Regions from separate parts of the Tatumella sp. UCD-D_suzukii genome, predicted to be linked through region 2. Evidence: riboswitches for the same ligand, from Rfam matches in the RefSeq annotation. Region 2 holds a riboswitch; each other region holds the start of a gene.
The links. A riboswitch is a leader RNA that binds a small molecule or an ion and turns the genes downstream of it on or off. The one in region 2 is predicted to bind thiamine pyrophosphate.
Positions count from the first base shown of each region.

Region 1: it holds a riboswitch for thiamine pyrophosphate, as region 2 does, so the genes downstream of both, thiB (thiamine ABC transporter substrate binding subunit) here and thiD (bifunctional hydroxymethylpyrimidine kinase/phosphomethylpyrimidine kinase) in region 2, are expected to answer to the same signal.
Region 3: it holds a riboswitch for thiamine pyrophosphate, as region 2 does, so the genes downstream of both, thiC (phosphomethylpyrimidine synthase ThiC) here and thiD (bifunctional hydroxymethylpyrimidine kinase/phosphomethylpyrimidine kinase) in region 2, are expected to answer to the same signal.

Region 1 is NZ_JFJX01000001.1:318,853-323,213, forward strand. Features, by position in the region: gene thiP (thiamine/thiamine pyrophosphate ABC transporter permease ThiP) at 1-972, opposite strand, end outside; gene thiB (thiamine ABC transporter substrate binding subunit) at 948-1,934, opposite strand; TPP riboswitch at 1,979-2,070, opposite strand; gene CG67_RS01510 (MFS transporter) at 2,341-3,528, shown strand; gene leuD (3-isopropylmalate dehydratase small subunit) at 3,582-4,187, opposite strand; gene leuC (3-isopropylmalate dehydratase large subunit) at 4,198-4,361, opposite strand, start outside.
Region 2 is NZ_JFJX01000067.1:310,953-315,313, forward strand. Features, by position in the region: gene CG67_RS18860 (DUF1493 family protein) at 507-716, shown strand; gene thiD (bifunctional hydroxymethylpyrimidine kinase/phosphomethylpyrimidine kinase) at 767-1,567, opposite strand; TPP riboswitch at 1,730-1,842, opposite strand; gene CG67_RS16510 (NlpC/P60 family protein) at 2,306-2,839, shown strand; gene idnD (L-idonate 5-dehydrogenase) at 3,148-4,179, shown strand; gene CG67_RS16520 (gluconate:H+ symporter) at 4,282-4,361, shown strand, end outside.
Region 3 is NZ_JFJX01000035.1:7,610-11,970, reverse strand. Features, by position in the region: gene CG67_RS07160 (HesA/MoeB/ThiF family protein) at 1-559, opposite strand, end outside; gene thiE (thiamine phosphate synthase) at 552-1,202, opposite strand; gene thiC (phosphomethylpyrimidine synthase ThiC) at 1,199-3,124, opposite strand; TPP riboswitch at 3,212-3,312, opposite strand; gene nudC (NAD(+) diphosphatase) at 3,550-4,323, shown strand.

The sequences.
Region 1 (4,361 bases), on a different contig from region 2:
CTGCTGCAGTGAGGGCAGAATATTGCCGTTAATTCCGTTAATGATCACCGCCAGCACCGGGGGGATCAGCAATAGGAGGGCCAGCAGGATCCACACACTGTCAGACAACCGTGCCAGCCAGCGTTGCTCCGGGGCGCGCCAGGGTGACATCAGTGAGGTGTTACCGGTCAGGACGGTATTCAGCCGCAGACTGAGGACGACCAGTGTCAGACAAAAACCTAACTGAACCAGTGCCAGCATGGCGGCTTTGGCCGGGTCAAAGTCATAGCTCAGGGCCTGATAGATCGCCAGTTCAAGCGTGGTGGCACGGGGGCCGCCCCCCAGCGCAAGGACGATGGCGAAGCTTGAAAAGCAGAGCATAAAAATCAGTGCAGCCACCGGCAGCAACTGGCGTTTAAGCCAGGGCCACTCCAGCCAGCGGAACAGATTCAGTCCCTGCATATTAAGCTGGGCGGCCAGCTGGCGCTGTTCGGCGGGTATTTGTTCAAAGGTCTGTAACAGAAGACGGGCCGCCAGAGGAAGATTAAAAAAGACATGGGCCAGTAAGATGCCATGCAGCCCGTAAAGCGAGAAGGTATAGGGCAGGCCCAGCCAGGCGCAAGCCTGTGCCAGCCAGCCCTCACGGCCATAGACACTGATAATGCCAAACACTGCCACCAGTACCGGCAATACCAGCGTCATGGCACACAGGCGAAGTAACCATCGTCGTCCCGGGAAGCGACGACGATAGAGTGCTCTGGCCACGGGTATGGCCAGCAGTACAGAGAGGGCAGTGGAAAGCGTCGCCTGTTCAAACGAGAAGCGGACGACGTGCCACAGGTAGGGATCGGAAAGCAGACTCAGCCAGTGCACCTGCGGCGCGTTGCAGAACAGGCTGAGCAGTGCCAGCAGTGCGACACTGCAACTTAACAGGGCTGCAAGCAGCCCGGGAATAAGCCAGCGAGGCATTACTGACTCACTGCATTTTGCCAGGCATCCACCCAGGCTTCACGGTGTTCAGCGACCTGTTCAGGGGAATATTGCAGGGCTGTTTTCGGAGTGACCAGTTGCTGATAGCCGGCAGGCAGTGGCATTTTTATGACCGGGTACATCCAGTTGCCTTCCGGCAATGTTTTCTGGAAGTCCGGACTCGTGACAAATTGCATAAACGCTTTTGCCAGTGCGGGCTGCGGGCTGTTTTTCAGGCGCGCGGCAACTTCGACTTCCATATAATGGCCTTCACTGAAATCCGCGGCGGCATAATTATTATTATGCTCTTCAATGATATGGTACGCCGGTGACGTGGTGTAGCTAAGTACCAGATCACTTTCACCTTTCAGGAACAGGCTGTAGGCCTCACTCCAGCCACGGGTCACGGTCACTGTTTTCGCCGCCAGTTTCTTCCAGGCGGCCGGGGCGTGATCACCATAGACTTTCTGCATCCATAACAGCAGGCCCAGTCCCGGTGTACTGGTACGGGGATCTTCATAAATGACGCGCCATTTTTCAGGGCTCTCAACCAGTTGTTTCAGGCTGGTGGGTGGGTTCTTCAGCGTTTTCTTATTGTAGACAAACGCGAAGTAGCCATAGTCATAAGGTACAAACGTTTTGCTGGTCCAGCCGCCCGGTACGGTAAGCTGGCCGGTGCTGACGTCTGACGGGGCGAACAGTCCGGTTTTTTCTGCAGAATCCAGCAGGTTATTATCCAGTCCGACGACCACATCGGCTTTGCTGTGGCGGCCTTCCATGCGCAGGCGGTTGAGCAGAGCCACACCATCGCCCAGAGCGACATACTTCAGCTCGCAGCCACAATGAGCTTCAAAGGCTTTTTTTACCGCCGGGCCGGGGCCCCAGTCTGACGAAAAAGAGTCATAGGTATAGACAGTTAACACAGGTTTGGCGGCCAGTGCCGGGGTGCAGACAACCAGTAAAACGGGCAGAATTTTTTTTAACACTTTGCGCTCCTTGAGGCGTGATTTAGCAAGGCGCAAAGGATCTGAGGGGGCTGACTCTCAAATCCCTACGCCGGTATTAACCGGATCAGGTTCGACGGGTATCTCTCAGCATTCACATGCACCCCGTTGAGAACGGCTTATTCTATGCAATTCTGCCCGGGCGGGGAAGCCCGGAGTGATGTGCGGGCGGCGCTGTTACGATGAAAATACGGGTTCCGGGAGGGCGGGCAGTCATATGTGCATTTACCGGCTGACCGCGGACTGCGGATTTTTGTTATGACCTCCGGTTCTCCGCAGATATTCTGCGGTAAATGTGGCCGTTCCGGTGTAGATTATCCACCGGGCCTGCATTCACGCGAGCAGGAGCCTTAACGCCACTGTTGTCTCACCTCATACGGATGTTTTTATGGAAACCCCTGAAAGGATGCCTGCGAAAGGCAATACCGTATTTATCTTTTTTATGCTGGTCACCTTTTTTGTCAGTATTGCCGGGGCATTGCAGGCTCCCACGCTGAGCTTGTTTCTTAGTCACGAACTGCATGCAAAACCGTTTATGGTCGGCGCATTTTTTACTGTTAATGCAGTGACGGGAATTATTGTCAGCTTCCTGCTGGCCCGACGGTCAGATAAACAGGGAGACAGACGAAATTTACTGATGCTTTGCTGCCTGATGGCGCTCGGCAACGCGATTGTCTTCGCCTTTACCCGCAGTTACTGGGTGCTGATCACACTCGGACTGATACTGTCGGCCTTTTCCACTGTCGTGATGCCTCAGATTTTTGCCCTCGCCCGGGAATATGCGGATCACACTTCCCGTGAAGTGGTGATGTTCAGTTCGCTGATGCGTGCCCAGATGTCACTGGCGTGGGTCATTGGCCCGCCCATTTCTTTTGCGCTGGCCCTGAATTATGGCTTTATTGCGCTCTATCTGGTGGCGGCCTGTTTATTCTTACTGGCGCTCGGGTTTATACGTTTTACTCTGCCTTCCGTACCGAAAGTTTTCCCCCCGACGGATATTGCCCGTAGTGCGGTGACCGGCTGGAAAAACAGCCATGTCCGTCGCCTGTTTATCGCCTCTGTCCTGATGTGGACCTGTAATCTGATGTATATCATCGACATGCCGCTCTATATCAGTCAAACCCTCGGGATGCCGGAGAAAATGGCCGGTGTCTTTATGGGAACGGCCGCGGGGCTGGAAATACCGATCATGCTGCTGGCCGGATTACTGGCTAAACGGATCGGCAAACGTCCACTGGTACTGCTGGCGGTGATGGCCGGGGCACTGTTTTACCCGGGCATGCTGATTTTCCCTACCCGCGGAGCGATGCTGGCTTTACAGCTATTAAATGCTGTTTTTATCGGCATCGTTGCCGGTCTGGTCATGCTCTGGTTCCAGGATCTGATGCCGGGTAAAGCGGGCGCTGCGACGACGATGTTTACCAATTCCGTATCGACCGGGATGATTTTTGCCGGATTATTACAGGGGAGTCTCAGTGACTGGCTGGGGCATCGGGCCATTTACTGGCTGGCCTCGGGGCTGATCCTGCTGGCATTGGTACTGATATGGCGGGTGAAAGAGCCTGTTGAGGGCTGATTTACCCCCTCCGGAGGGGAGGGGGAAGTGCTAAAACTGTGGCTCAGTGCGACTTAACGCAGGAAAGCAGGCTGTGCAGACTCGTACGAGGAAATAGCATCTTCATGCTGCAAGGTCAGACCGATGCTATCCAGTCCATTGATCATGCAATGGCGGCGGAAGCTGTCCAGAGTAAACGGATAGACTTTGTCACCGGCAGTGATCACCAGTTTCTCCAGGTCTACGACAAATTCGATGCCCGGTTCGGCTTTCACCAGACGGAACAGCTCGTCCACTTCAGCGTCGGTCAGCGTGACCGGCAAAAGCTGGTTGTTGAAGCTGTTTCCGTAAAAAATATCGGCGAAAGAAGGCGCGATCACCACACGGAATCCAAAGTCAGTCAGCGCCCAGGGGGCATGTTCGCGTGATGATCCGCAGCCAAAGTTTTCACGAGCCAGCAGAATGCTGGCACCTTTAAACTCAGGCTTATTCAGCACAAATTCCGGGTTAGGCACCTGACCGGCATCATCCAGAAAACGCCAGTCATTAAACAGATGTTGCCCGAAACCGGTACGGGTCACTTTCTGTAAAAATTGCTTAGGAATAATGGCATCGGTATCGACGTTAGCCGCATCCAGCGGGGCAACAATGCCGGTATGTTGTGTAAATTTACTGGCCATAAAATATTCCTTAATTCAGTTCACGAATGTCGGCGAAGCGACCGGTGACGGCGGCAGCGGCAGCCATTGCCGGGCTGACCAGGTGAGTACGTCCGCCACGACCCTGACGACCTTCGAAGTTACGGTTGCTGGTCGAGGCACAACGCTCACCGGCGTTCAGGCGGTCATTATTCA
Region 2 (4,361 bases):
TCCCTGTTTTCCCCTGATTGTCTTAATGACATGTTGTGAACCGTCTTCACAGAATATCCCTTTAATAATTATATTGTAGAGCATCCGGAATGTTGAATGATGTGATTTTTTCGGAAATTATAAGTATTCCTTCATTTTATTTAATTTGTTTTTTATTTGGATAAATCATGATGATAAAAGTAATGATGGTAGTCTGTCAGTAATTTGTATTTTATTATTGGCACCAATAGTAAATTGATTTTGTGTTTTATTAGTTAGGTTGCGTTTAATTGTTAGAGTAAATAATGAAGTTATTTACTTGATTTTTAATAGGGTGGGGGATATTACCGGCGGATTTTTAGGAGAACAGCGTTTATACCGTGAAAAGATTCAATACTATTGCACGTCCGAAGGATAAGTTCTGGTGAGTAGCGTAAAAGACTGATGATGAATACAGGGCGCTCATTCTGAAGGATCGGCCCGCGGTCACCACATTATGGAAGACCGTGGATATCTCTGATGAAGAGGTGCTGCAGGATACCTTTCAACGGGAAGATATCGCTGACTTAATCGGCGCTCTGTCAGCCCAGCCGGGGGGAAATCTTGAAATTTCCAGAGGGATCATTATTTCCCCCGGAAACCTGAAGGTTTTTATAAGAAATCCCGCGGAAAAAATATCATCAACATTGAGCATGTTTATTGATTCGGCGAAAGCCGGCCGGTGGTTTTACAGTTAATCAGCTTGTTGAATAAATGAGGTTTAAGATAAGCCACTGGCCTGACAAATTCACCCCGCGATATGACGCTCGGTAAAATGGTTTATCGGGCCATGGCCCTGTCCGTATTGCGGCGCGGTCAGGATGGCCTGGTAAATAAAACGTTTTGCCCGTGCAACACACTCCGGCAGTGGCAGGCCTCTGGCGAGTAATGCACACAGGGCGGCAGAGAAACTGCAGCCGGTTCCATGCGTATGCGGTGTCTGAATACGGGGAGAGGTGAGCCAGCTCTCATCCTGCGGACTGCAGAAAAAGTCTGCGGCGTCGTCTTCCCCACTGTGCCCTCCCTTCAGGACAACACTGAAAGCACCCATCCTGCATAGCTCGCGTGCAGCCCTCACAATCCGTTCACGGCTCTGCAGGGTGTAACCCACCAGAGCTTCGGCTTCGGGAATATTAGGTGTGATCACACAGGCCTGTGGCAGCAATAAACGGCGCAGACTGTCGAGGGCGCTTTCCTGTAGCAGCGGTGTTCCGCCTTTAGCAATCATCACCGGGTCAATGACTAAGCCCGGGAGTTTGTGTTGTTTAATCTTTTCTGCGACACAGGCAATAATATCGCTGTCTGCCAGCATGCCTGTTTTCACCGCCGTCAGGGTAAAATCCGTGGCGACGGCATCGATCTGAGCAGCAATCAGAGACAGCGGCATGACCTGAACCGCCTGTACACCCAGTGTATTTTGTGCCGTGACTGCCGTAATGGCGGTGGTACCAAATACCCCGAATTCCTGCATTGTCTTAATATCCGCCTGAATTCCCGCGCCCCCGCCACTGTCAGAACCCGCGATGGTTAATGCCTGTGGATGTGTCATTCTGCCTCCCCGGCTCCCGTAGCGCTTATCCGCGCACAAAGAAAAATGCTGCACCCGAAAGGGCAGACATCGGTGTTACAGGGGAGCCTGACAGAGATAAACCGGGCCATTCGCGTCCGCAGCAAAGGCGAAAAAAGAAGGAATTACCGCAACCTCTGCGGACAGATCATTCGTTCGTCTTCCTACGCCAGTATCAACCGGGTCAGGTTCTAAGGGTCGCTATACCTTGCTGATAGCCTCTCAGTCTCTCTGGTGAGACTCCCCCGACATCCTGTTATTAAGGAGGGGAGGGCGGAGAATGTCAATGTTATGCAGGTTCAGGGGTTAACCGCGCAGGCTCAACGGCAACAATTTTACAATGAAGCGAGGTCAGCCCGGGCATGGAAACTCTTTTATTTCTGAATCTATGCCTGAACAGGCTGGATTTATTCACACTCAAGTCATTCCCGTGTCACTGCCCCGGCATCAGTTTATCTCCCCGGCGACCGCTGACGCTTAAAGCCCTAAGCATCCGCACCAGACTCACCCTGCACGTATTCGCTGCTTAGGGGTCATGCAGTGACCTCACGGAATTCTGTCTCTGCACTGCTCACCCTGCTCTCTGCTTTTTACGATTGATTAATGTAAATCTGTGTAAATATCCCCGGAAAGCCGTCCTTTCGGCGGTTATCTGTTTATATCCGGTAATTTTTTGAGGTATATATTTCAGACCGCCGGCTGAATTGAGAAAATTACAAGATGACTCCCCCTGCCACCCGTAAAATTCTGACTTGCCTGTTACTGATGACCCTTGCGGGATGTTCTTCCCATTCCCGTAATAACGAAGATAAAGGGGAAACTCTCGCTCAGGAAAATCAGCAATCGGATCTGATAAATGTTCTTGCCGCGCTGCACGACCAGATGCATTCCTGGGAAGGGACCAAATATCAGTGGGGCGGCACGCAACTCACCGGTGTCGATTGTTCGGGGTTTGTCTGGCGAACGCTGAAAGATCGTTTCAACATCCCGATGGATCGGGTGACGACCAGGCAATTGATCCGTATGGGGAAACCGGTGGATCAGGCTCATTTACTGCCGGGCGATTTGGTATTCTTCCGGATTAACAATGAACTGCATGTCGGTTTTTATGATACTGACCGTCATTTCCTGCATGCCTCGGTCAGTCGTGGTGTGATGCGTTCATCGCTGAATAATCCTTACTGGAAATCGGTTTACCTGGAAGCCAGACGATTACCGCGTGAATACAATTCTCAGATAACCTTTAACTCTTAGAATAATATCGGTTGAGTTATGGCTTAACGCAGTCCCTCGTGACAAGTTCCGCCGCAAAGGGGCCGCCTGAATCAGGCTGTCAGCCCCTGATATTAACATTATCTTCTCTGCATTGATCCCGCCGCTCTGCAGTCATTCGGGGCACTTATTATTACCTTTCTCCCGCACCCACCGGGAAAGTGTTACGCGGCTCACGTTACGGGTAACAATATCACTGAAACATTCTCTTAATCGATATACATCACAGATATAACATCCAAATACCGTTCTGATAAGCGCCTGCATCTGTGCGTTTTAAGAGGACGATGATGAACACCCTTACAGACTCTTGCATGATCAATGGCAAACACCAGGTTGAAGTCGTTAGCAAAAGTGTCAGCTATCAGGGGCAGGGTACCCTGGTACGTATTACCCGTGGCGGGATCTGTGGTTCCGATCTTCACTATTACCAGCACGGTAAGGTCGGTAATTTCGAGGTCAGAATGCCGATGGTTCTCGGCCATGAGGTGGTGGGTTATGTGGTAAAAAGCGATGCCCCGTCACTGCAGGAAGGGCAAAGAGTTGCGATTAACCCTGCGGCCTCCTGCGGGGAGTGTAAATATTGCCGTTCCGGTGAGGATAACCAGTGTACCGGGATGCGTTTTTTTGGCAGTGCTATGTATTACCCGCATGTGGATGGCGGTTTCAGCCAGTATAAAGTGGTGGAAACCCGTCAGTGTGTCCCTTTTGATGCCGGGGCCGATGAAAAGGTAATGGTGTTTGCTGAGCCGCTGGCGGTATGCATTCATGCCACTCATCAGGCCGGAGATTTACAGGGCAAAAAAGTGTTTATTTCCGGCGTCGGGCCGATAGGGTGCCTGATTGCCGCCGCGGCCAGGGCCAGAGGGGCTGCAGAGGTGGTCTGCACTGATATCAGTGAACGCTCACTGGTAATGGCTAACGCCATGGGGGCCACCATGACGATGAATGCGGCCAGTGGTGATTTTTCACCTTATCTGGCGGAGAAAGGGTATTTCGATATTTCCTTTGAGGCCTCCGGTCATCCTTCCTCTCTGAACCGTTGCCTGGAGGTGACGCGGGCGAAAGGGACCCTCGTCCAGGTAGGGATGGGCGGCAATATCCCTGAATTTCCGATAATGCAGCTGATTTCCAAAGAGATCGTATTGACCGGCTCTTTCCGTTTTACCTCCGAATTTGCGACCGCAGTGGAATGGCTGGCCAGCGGGATCATTGATCCGCTTCCGCTGCTTAGCGGTGAATACGACTATCATGAGATAGATGCTGCACTGAATTTTGCGAGTGATAAGCAAAAAGCCGCAAAGGTGCAGTTAACGTTCTGACTTCGTCACCGGGGGCGCGAGGGTCTTATCGGTGTACAGAACTCCCGCCCCGGGTAACGGGTGGGCGATATTGTTTAAAGCGTGTTTTCAGAGGGCTGTATTATGCCGATTACTATAATAGCGCTGGGAGTCGTACTCCTGCTGGTACTGATGATTGTCTTCAAAGCCAATGGCTTTATCGC
Region 3 (4,361 bases), on a different contig from region 2:
TATTGCGGCAGTTACGTTCGGGTTCACGGGAGTCGGGCCACAGGCACTGGTAACATCCGTGCTGCCAGGGGGGTGTCAGCACCAGTAATTGTCCGTGGAAACCGATCGCACTGGCGGTGATCAGCGGAAGGTTGTGGCTGAAGCACCAGGCATTGAGCCGGTGGCGGGTTGCCAGGTTATCTGAACAATCAAGCACCAGTGTCGGCCTGGCAGGCAGTTCATCCCCGGCAGAAAGAGGAATACGATCGCTGATCGCATGGAGTGTGATGGACGGGTTTAAGGCGCGAAGTGCCTCCGCTGCCAGTTTTGCTTTACTGATACCGGTATCTGATGAGCGGTAGAGGATCTGCCGTTGCAGATTACTGATATGCAGATCATCATCGTCAGCCAGCAGAAGTGTACCGGCACCCGCCGCCGCGAGGTATAGTGCGGCGGGTGAACCCAGCCCCCCCAGCCCGACAATAAGAATACGGGCATCACTCAGCTTCTGCTGACCTTCCGGGCCAATCTCTTCCAGTAACAGTTGCCGGCTGTAGCGCATAAAGCTTTTATCATCCAGCATCTGCGGTTACCTCACGGGCATCACTCACTTTCTGTTGTAACTGCCGCACTGCCTGCCGCCAGTCAGCGGCACGGGTAATGGCGCTGACCACGGCGATGCTGCCGACGCCGGTTGCCAGCACCTCACCGGCTCTGTCCAGCGAGATCCCGCCAATCGCAACGGTAGGGATCCCGGACAGCCGGAGGACATGGCGACGCAGGTTGGCCAGACCCTGAGGTGAAGAGGGCATTTCTTTCGTGGTGGTGGGGAAAATATGACCCAGCGCGATATAGGAAGGGTGAAGCGGTAATACCCTGTCAATTTCGACCGTATTATGGGTGGAGACGCCCAGACGAAGCCCTGCCTGATGGATGGCAGATAAACTGGCGGTCTGCAAATCTTCCTGACCGAGATGAACACCATAGGCCCCGTGTTTTATGGCCAGTTGCCATTCATCATTAATAAATAACCTGGCCCCGAACCCGCGGGCAAGACGGATACTGTCGATGATGGCCTTTTCTTTCTCTGCAGCACTGCCTTGTTTCATTCTAAGTTGCAGGGTCATCACCCCGGCATTCAGCAGATTTTCTATCCACTCTGTACTGTCGACGATGGCATACAAACCACAATACCGGGGGACGGGAGGAAATATCTGAGTCATGCCTTGGCTCCTGTCCGGGCAGCGGGTACCGGTGTATAAATCTCGCTGCCTTTTTCCCGGAAGCGCCGGGACATCTCCAGCATTCCCTCATCGATCACGACTTCCGGGGTCGGATTTTTACTGGCAAAGTCACGGACTTCCTGGCTTATTTTCATGGAACAGAATTTGGGTCCGCACATCGAACAGAAATGGGCGACTTTTCCGGATTCCTGCGGCAGCGTCTGATCGTGATAACTGCGGGCAGTTTCGGGATCCAGCGCCAGGTGGAACTGGTCTTCCCAGCGAAACTCAAACCGGGCTTTAGACATTGCGTTATCACGTATTTGCGCGCCGGGATGCCCTTTTGCCAGGTCAGCGGCGTGGGCTGCAATTTTGTAGGCAATCAGCCCTTGTTTGACATCTTCTTTGTCCGGCAGCCCGAGATGCTCTTTCGGGGTGACGTAACACAGCATGGCACAGCCGAACCACCCTATCATGGCGGCACCGATCCCGGAGGTGAAGTGATCATAGCCCGGGGCGATATCGGTGGTCAGCGGTCCCAGGGTATAAAACGGGGCTTCGTGACAATGTTCCAGCTGTTCGGTCATATTGCGTTGGATCATATGCATCGGCACGTGTCCCGGGCCTTCAATCATCACCTGAACATCGTACTCGTGGGCAATTTTTGTCAGTTCTCCCAGCGTATGCAGTTCCGCAAATTGTGCTTCATCATTTGCATCCTGAATAGACCCGGGACGCAGCCCATCGCCCAGTGACAGCGCAATATCATAGCTGGCACAAATCTCACAGATCTCACGAAAATGCCGGTACAGGAAGTTCTCCTGATGATGTGAAAGACACCACTTCGCCATAATGGAGCCACCGCGGGAAACAATCCCTGTCAGCCGTTTGGCGGTCATCGGGACATAGCGCAGCAATACGCCGGCATGGATAGTGAAATAATCAACGCCCTGTTCGGCCTGTTCCAGTAATGTGTCGCGGAACACGGCCCAGTTCAAATCTTCGGCGACACCATTCACTTTTTCGAGCGCCTGATAAATGGGGACCGTGCCAACAGGGATAGGGCTGTTACGCAGGATCCATTCACGTGTTTCGTGAATATTTCGCCCGGTAGAGAGGTCCATCAGGGTATCTGCGCCCCAGCGGGTCGCCCAGACCAGTTTTTCGACTTCTTCCTCGATAGAGGATGTCACGGCAGAATTACCAATATTGGCATTAATTTTTACCAGGAAATTCCGACCGATAATCATCGGTTCAGATTCCGGATGATTAATATTGGCCGGAATGATCGCTCGCCCGGCGGCTACTTCCTGGCGGACAAATTCAGGGGTAATAGATGCCGGAAGAGGGGCAAAAAAATGCTTACCGGGATGTTGCTGAAGGAGTTCCGGACGGGTGACCTGTTCTCTTCCCATATTTTCCCGCAATGCGATAAATTCCATTTCCGGTGTGATAATCCCCTGACGCGCATAATGCAGTTGCGTTACACAACGGCCTTTTTTTGCCTTACGGGGTTCGGGAAGATGCTGAAAACGTAATGAGTCCAGGCTTTCATCAGCCAGTCGTTGCCGGGTATAAGAGGAGCTGGTGGAAGGGAGTGGCTCTGAGTCTTGTCGTTCATCAATCCAGACCTGACGGAGCTTACGGATACCGTGATGGATATCCGGAACCGTTGTGTTATCGCCGAAAGGGCCGGAAGTGTCATAGACCGGGATGGGCTCATTTTCTTCCATGACCGGGTTGTCCGGCGTTCCCCCGACCCGTGTCGGGCTGAGCAGGATGGCACGTACAGGCACCCGGATATCCGGCCGGGACCCGGTGATCCACCGGCGTTCCGAGCCCGGAAAAAACTCACTGTTCAGTGAATTGATAAAGTTTTTGGCTTGTTCGCGTTTTTCACGCCGTGATAATGGTTCAGACATAGCTCTATTTCCTGTAAAAAAAGAAATACGCTTGTCCGGAGTCCGGAAGGAGTGACAGATTGATCCTGCCCTGCGGGCAGTTTCAGACTGGACTGTACTCTTGTTCCCTTCGCAGGTACTAACCTGATCAGGTTCCGCGGATCCCGAATTAACGGTCTCAGCCCCGGGGGGCACTCCGACAAGATACCAGGCCTCCGCAGTCAGTACTTCATGGCGGAGGCTGTGAAAATTCACGTCTGTCAGCATAGAGGGCTTCATCGCGAAGTACAAGCCCCTGCTCAACGTAAGGGCAGAATGCCCTGATCCCGCACAATTTAAAAATATATCGCTGCGGGGGATCAACGACATTCTGTTTGGGGGTGCTACTATGAGTTCATGTTCTGAGATCGCCGTGGATCATCAATAAAAATTAAGGTAATGATGTGATGGAACGTGAAATCACCCGGAATGACCGGGGATGGTGGGTCATTAGTCAGCAAAACAAACTGTGGCTGCCACAAGGGACACTCCCGCACGGTAGCGCAGAAGAGTTTGCACTGACAGGCAGCCGCGCATTACAGACCGGAGAGTGGCAGGGGGAACCGGTGTGGCTGGTACGTGAAACCCGCGCTCAGGATATGATGTCATTAAGACAATTGCTGGGTGAAGAGAGCGGTTTATTCCGTATGGCCGGACGGGCGGTTCAGTTGTCAGAATTTTATAGGTCACACCGGTATTGTGGATACTGCGGAGCGGAAATGCACCTCAGTCGCAGCGAATTTGCCTGTCTGTGCGGCAGTTGTCATGAGCGCTATTACCCGCAAATTGCGCCCTGCATCATTGTCGCCATTCGCCGGCAGGATAAAATCCTGTTAGCAAACCATGTCCGCAGCCGCAACGGCATATATACCGCCCTGGCAGGGTTTGCTGAAGTGGGTGAAACGCTGGAGCAAACGGTAGCCCGTGAGGTCATGGAAGAAAGTAATATCAGAATCAAAAACCTGCGTTATGTGGCTTCCCAGCCCTGGCCTTTTCCTCAGTCACTGATGATGGCCTTCCTGGCAGATTACGATAGCGGCGAACTCCGCATTGACCCTAAAGAACTGCAGGATGCCGGATGGTACCGCTATGATGCGTTGCCTGTGCTCCCCCCTCCGGGAACCATTGCCCGACGCCTGATTGAAGACACTATCGCGCTTTGCCGTAGTGAAAATGAATAACTGACCTGCGCAGACTCAGGGGCTGGTTAAAACAACGA